One region of the Phytobacter sp. V69 genome, then DNA from elsewhere that is predicted to be linked to it. Evidence: predicted binding sites of a transcription regulator. Region 1 holds the regulator's gene; the other holds the start of a gene.
The links. Region 1 encodes LexA, which represses DNA repair genes until DNA is damaged. Its sites were predicted from a motif close to TNCTGTATGTACATACAGNA; they were not measured.
Positions count from the first base shown of each region.

Region 1 (3,421 bases):
ATCGCAAAGAATTTCTGGATGCCATTGAGCATACGCAGCGGTGGATTCATCTCACCTTTCTCGCGACCCGGAGAGCGGCCAAACATCATCGACACCGGTACCATCTGGACATCCAGGTCGGGGTGGCTGCGGTGCAGATCGAGATAATCGTGGAACAGCTTGATCGACTCTTCTTTTGGCGTGTACCAGGTAAAGACACGCGGTCCGCCGTGAATGAAGATATAGCGCGGCAGTTCAACGCCGTCGATTTCAAGCGGTTCGAGAGGGTCGGGCAAGTCATGTGCCAGACATTGAGCGCGCAAGGTCAGCAAGTCTGCCTTAGAGTTATAAGGCAAAACGTACATAATAGGGCGTGACGTATCGAGCCCTAATTCCTGGGCGGGTTCCGCCGGGATAGACTTGCTTTTTACCAGCACGCTTAATGGTAAATTAAGTAATTTGTAGTAAATTCGTGGCCAGCCGGACATAAAGGATGTAAAGCCTCTGGTTATTAATGCCAATGCGCCGCAAGAATATCAGAAAGCGCGCACAAATTCTTTTGTACCTCTATAACCTTACATAGAGATTGATGCTCATAACATAAAAAGGTTCTTTTCATGGCCAATAACACCACTGGCATGACCCGTATTATTAAAGCTGCCGGCTATTCCTGGAAGGGCGTCCGTGCTGCATGGATAAACGAAGCTGCCTTTCGCCAGGAGTCCGTTGCGGTCATCCTGGCAATTATTATCGCTTGTTTCCTTGATGTCGACGCCATCACCCGCGTATTACTGATTGGCTCGGTGGCGCTGGTCATGATTGTGGAAATCCTCAATAGCGCAATTGAAGCGGTAGTTGACCGTATTGGGTCCGAGTTTCACGAGCTGTCCGGGCGTGCGAAAGATATGGGGTCTGCTGCGGTATTAATGACGATTCTTGTGGCGCTGTTTACCTGGCTCTCTCTGTTGTGGGGCCATTTTCGATAAGGCTTCCAGATTTACGTTACCTGCTGGTTTTTTGCGTAATTTTGGTTTCAAAATCACCTTTAGCTGTATATACTCACAGCATAACTGTATATACACCCAGGGGGCGGAATGAAAGCTTTAACGGCCAGGCAGCAAGAGGTGTTCGATCTCATTCGCGATCGAATCAACCAGACGGGTATGCCGCCGACGCGTGCGGAGATCGCGCAGCAGTTGGGGTTCCGTTCCCCAAACGCAGCAGAAGAACACCTGAAAGCGCTTGCGCGTAAGGGCGTTATTGAGATCGTGTCCGGCGCGTCACGCGGTATTCGTCTGTTGCTTGAAGAAGAAGACATCGGGCTGCCGCTTATCGGGCGCGTCGCTGCTGGTGAGCCTCTGCTGGCACAGCAGCATATCGAAGGCCACTATCAGGTTGATCCTTCTCTCTTCAAACCCAACGCGGACTTCCTGCTGCGTGTAAGCGGTATGTCGATGAGAGATATCGGCATTATGGACGGCGACCTGCTGGCTGTGCATAAAACTCAGGATGTGCGTAATGGTCAGGTCGTTGTTGCTCGTATTGACGATGAAGTGACCGTTAAGCGACTGAAAAAACAGGGTAATACCGTGCAGTTGCTGCCGGAAAACAGCGAGTTTTCCCCCATTGTGGTCAACCTGCGCGAGCAGAACTTCACTATTGAAGGTCTGGCGGTGGGCGTTATCCGCAATGGTGAGTGGTTGTAATCCGGCTTCTGAACCGTGGCGGCACGCCCGCTGTCACGGTTGCTTTCCCTTCCTGACAAAGCTTTAACCTGCGCTTTATCCTCCTGATCGCATTCCGTTTTTTCAGCATAACCATACTTATATTTTTTTCTTTAATGGTTAAAAATTCCGAATAAAGCTTCGCGGTCGATATCCTTAACTACAATTATTATCACGTTCAGGACATTCAGAGCGTAACGACAGAAAGAAACGCTGTTCGTAACCAATGATGAGGATATGACGATGAATAAAGACGAAGTCCGCGGTAACTGGAAACAGTTCAAAGGTAAAGCGAAAGAACAGTGGAGTAAATTAACTGACGATGATATGACCATCATCGAAGGTAAACGCAACCAGTTGGTCGGTAAGATTCAGGAACGTTATGGCTACGCCAAAGAGAAAGCGGAAAAAGAAGTCGTTGATTGGGAAAACCGCAACGAGTACCACTGGTAGTCCTACACAACCCCTCAATGTGTAAACCCTCTGTGGCTACCCTGCCCGAACGGTACATGGATGTACCACCCTCAATTTTCCGGCTTGAGAGATAAAAAAAATCGCGACTAGCGCGATTTTTTCTTCAACTGAATGGTGTGATCGTGATGGCATTCGCCGGGATGTCGGCAGGCCTCAACCTCCGCGCAGTCGGCGCAAAGTCCGTGTGCTTCAATGACGTTATGACGCAGCGCAAAACCGCGTTTTGCTGCCAGCGCGTGCATGATGTCTTCCACGCCCTCCGCCTGCTCCTCTTTCACCACGCCACAGCGATCGCAGATAAACATCGCAGAAGTGTGCGTTGGCTGGTCGAAGAGATGGCACAGCACATAGCTGTTTGCGGACTCCACCTTATGCACAAACCCTTGTTCCAGCAAAAAATCCAGCGCACGATAAACCGTTGGCGGTTTGGCCTGTGGCTCGGTCTCACGCAGAAGGTCGAGCAGATCGTAAGCGCTGATGGCTCCCTGTTGCAGACTCATCAGGCGTAACACTTCGAGGCGCTGCGGAGTCAGGCGCACGTTGCGCTGCACGCACAGTTTTTCGGCCTGCGCGAGCATCTCTTGCGAAGTGGTCTTATCCATAGGCGTTCTCTCATGAATGGGCAACATGTGCCCCCACTTTATCATGTTCTGCACCAAACGCCGAGATCGCGACCGTGCCTTCGCCTTTCACAATCGCAATGTGTCTTCTATAAATATTGATGGTCACTTCTTATAACAACATCTTCTGTAACGTTTTATTACATTCGTTAGAAATAGCCTATTTTTTCAGTGTTATTCGCAGCAATAGAGCCTCCCTGTCCTTGTCACAACTAGCAGGGGCATAAAAAAACTCATTTGATTACGAGACGCATACTGTGAAAAACAATCTTAAACTTTCGGTGGTCGCTATCGCTGTCTCCTTTTTTGTGGCAAATCAGGCAGGAGCAGCTAATACCTGGGCAGAAGCGCGTAATGATGCAATGGGGGGAACAGGCGTTGCCTCCGCAAATTACGGTAGTGGTGCATTAATCAACCCGGCTTTGCTGGCAAAGGCAAAACCGGAAGACGATGTAACGGTTATTTTCCCAAGCATTAGCGCACAGGTTACCGATGAGGGTAATTTGCGCGATGAAATCAATGATATCAGTAACAAAATTGACCATTACAAGAGTACGATAGATAACCTCGATCTGGGGGATATCCTGCTCGATCCTGTTGGCACTATCGATGATTTCCAGATGG
Region 1 is NZ_CBFFRL010000015.1:23,177-26,597, forward strand. It holds gene plsB (glycerol-3-phosphate 1-O-acyltransferase PlsB) at 1-467, opposite strand, end outside; gene ACSZPU_RS03725 (diacylglycerol kinase) at 597-965, shown strand; gene lexA (transcriptional repressor LexA) at 1,074-1,685, shown strand; gene ACSZPU_RS03735 (CsbD family protein) at 1,947-2,156, shown strand; gene zur (zinc uptake transcriptional repressor Zur) at 2,264-2,779, opposite strand; gene ACSZPU_RS03745 (conjugal transfer protein TraF) at 3,055-3,421, shown strand, end outside.

Region 2 (3,421 bases), on a different contig from region 1:
TGGTGTTTGCAGAGCTAAGATTGGCGGCTTAGCGTTGCACTTCGGAGTTGAATCCGCCGCCCATATACCATTTCCAATAAAAAAATAATTAAGGATATGGCAGACACAACCAGGGCAAAAAAGAAGAGTTATTCCTGGAAAGGTCTGCAAATTGAGTTTTGATTATATGTCGTCATGATTAACCCCCTTTGCAGTGAAAATAGATGGAAAGTGCGCGTATAGTAATGAGGCATATCCGGTAATGCAAGGCTATTTTACTGCACTAATTGCCGGATCATATGGTAATTAATAAATTTCACCCCTCGGGATTCAACATTCTGTTCCCGAATAATAGCAAAGCCCAGGCGCTCAAACAGCGGCCTGGCGGTGATACTGGCATCAACGCTGAACACGCCTTCCGACCTGGGTTTGAACAGTTCCATTAACAGTGAACGGGCAATTCCCTGGCGGGTAAATTCTGGCGCGACAAATAACAGATCAATATAATCCTCCTGGGCGGCAAGAAAACCGACGGGCCTGTTATTCATAACAGCCACCAGCACCTGAGAATTTGCTAATTTGTTCTGCCAGCGAACCTCATCCACCTGTGCCCATGCGGCAATCTGGTGCGGAGAATAATGCTGACTGGCCACTTCTTTTATTGCCGCAATGAATATTGCGCACAGCGACTGAAAGTCTTCGTCCTGATAGGGTCTTATTTCCAGCATCATTACAGCCCCAGCACCAGTTGGCGTTCTAATTGCGGATCGAGCAGCGTCACATGTAATCCCACTAAACGCACGCCACGCCCACCGCGCCGTTCATTCCAGGTTTTTCGCGCCGTCGCCAGGAGATCGTCTTTATTTAAGCGTGGCCAGACGTGTTCCTGGGTGGTGAGCTGGAAATCTGCAAACTTGAGTTTGACCCCCTGTCGGGCAATAAGCAGGTCGGGTTTTATCTTCAACAGCCGCCGCTCCAGCTCCGGGTAGAGCTGCTGGTTGATAATGGCTTCACACTCTTCCCATTCATGGATGTCTTCAATCAGCGTACGTTCCACGCCGACCGACTTGCGCAGCCTGTCGTTGCTGATCTGCCGTTCATCAATGCCCAGACTGCGCTCCCACAGCACGCGGCCAAATTTACCAAACCGCTTGAGCAGCATCGCCAGGTCGCTGTTTTGCACATCTTCGCAAGTACGCAACCCCAGCGTTTCCAGCTTCGCCGCAGAGACCTTGCCAACGCCAGGAATCTTCCCCAGCGGTAGCGTGCGTAAGAACGCCGGGACATCCGCTGGCGCAATCACATATTGCCCGTCGGGTTTATGCAGATCGGAGGCAATTTTCGCCAGGAACTTCACCGGCGCGACTCCGGCCGATGCGGTCAGCTGCGTTTCGCGAAAAATGGTCTGGCGGATCTCTTCGGCCATTAGCGTTGCCGAACCGTGACAATAGGGGCTGTCGGTCACATCCAGATACGCTTCATCCAGCGACAGTGGCTCAATCAGGGCGGTATAACGGGAAAAGATTTCACGAATATGGTTAGACGCTTCCCGGTAGGCTTCAAAGCGACCGGGTAATAAGGTGAGGTGCGGGCAGAGTTTTAATGCCATTGCCGTGGGCATGGCGCTGCGAACACCGTATTTACGCGCCGGATAGTTAGCCGTGCTAATGACCCCGCGCTGGACCCTGCTACCGCCGATGGCAATAGGGATATCCCGCAGAGCCGGATTGTCGCGCATCTCCACCGCCGCGAAAAAGCAGTCCATATCAACATGTATGATTTTGCGCATACGCTCACCTTACCCGATACTGGATAAGTATACAGCATTCTTACCTAAGATGAGAAGAGACGAAGAAAATGTGAGTTTAGTGTGAAAAAAAACGCCCAATAGTGCTGTTATTTCTGGGGTTTTCATCTGACAATATTTAACAGGGGGATCGCTGTAAAAAACTAATTTGTAAACTCAGCGATCCGGGCTTGCGAAAAACTACCGTGATGCTACTGTGGGCGCACCCAATCCAGATTATTCTGAATTTTTGGGATTCTTTTGCCGTCCTGGCAATGTGGTAACCGTTTTATCAAGGAAACAAGCAGTATGCGTAAAATCGCATTTTTTCTTGCGATGCTTCTGATGCCGTGCGTCTCATTCGCCAGCTTATTAAGCAGCAATGGTTCAACAACGTCGATCAGCAAAGAATATAAGCAGCAGTTGATGGGGTCACCGGTATACATCCAGATCTTCAAAGAAGAGCGTACCCTTGATCTCTACGTCAAAATGGGTGAGCAGTACCAACTCCTCAATAGCTACAAAATTTGTAACTACTCTGGCGGCCTGGGCCCTAAACAGCGTCAGGGCGATTTCAAAAGCCCGGAAGGGTTCTATTCTATTCAGCGCAGCCAGCTAAAACCGGACAGCCGTTTTTATAAAGCCATCAATATTGGTTTTCCTAACGCGTTTGACCGTGCCCACGGTTATGAAGGGAAATACCTGATGATCCACGGCGCGTGCGTGTCCATTGGTTGCTACGCCATGACCGATTCGCAGATTGACGAGATTTTCCAGTTTGTTACCGCCGCGCTGGTGTTTGGTCAGCAAAGCGTACAGTTGAGCATTTATCCGTTCCGGATGACTGACGCAAATATGCAGCGTCACAAATATTCGACCTATGCGAAATTCTGGGAACAGTTAAAACCGGGTTATGACTTCTTCCAGCAAACGCAGAAACCGCCTGTGGTCTCCGTTGTTGACGGAAACTACGTGGTCAGCAAACCGCTGAGCCACGAAGTTATTCACCCGCAGCTGGCGTCAAACTATACGCTCCCCGAGACAAAATAATGCCCACTCACCTGGCATAATCTTTTGCCAGGTTTCATTGCCCGTTAGCGGCTGGGTAGCAATCACGGTAACCACATCGTTAGGTGTGGTTTCCCGCTGAAAATCAATTTCCACATCCTGATCCAACAGCTTCGCCACGCCGAACGGTGCCCGACGGGTAATGCAGAACAGGTTGGTCGAGCAGAACGCCATCACGTAGCGCCCATCCGACAGCAGCATATTGAACACACCTTTCTCACGCAGCTCAGTCGCCAGCGTTGCGATGTATTTAAATACCGCTTCCATATTGCCCGGCGTACGCGGATAACGCGTGGTGAGCTTATGCAACAGCCAGCAGAAGGCTTTCTCGCTATCCGTTTCCCCTACCGGACGAAAATTCCCTGTCTCCAGCGTTTTATAACCGGTTAACTGCCCGTTATGGGCGTAGGTCCAGTTGCGACCCCAGAGTTCACGGGTAAAAGGATGGGTGTTTTCCAGCGCCACTTCGCCACGGTTTGCCTGACGAATATGGGCCACCACCGAGCAGGACTTTATCGGGTAATCCTGAACCAGACGGGCAATCGGTGAGTTAAAGCTGGGTTGCGGGTCTTTAAACGTACGACAGCC
Region 2 is NZ_CBFFRL010000090.1:15,105-18,525, reverse strand. It holds gene ACSZPU_RS14090 (GNAT family N-acetyltransferase) at 255-707, opposite strand; gene dinB (DNA polymerase IV) at 710-1,768, opposite strand; gene dpaA (peptidoglycan meso-diaminopimelic acid protein amidase) at 2,075-2,815, shown strand; gene ACSZPU_RS14075 (class II glutamine amidotransferase) at 2,786-3,421, opposite strand, start outside.
Region 2: a site for LexA is predicted at 1,786-1,805, ahead of dinB (DNA polymerase IV). Genes of this name have one in related genera too.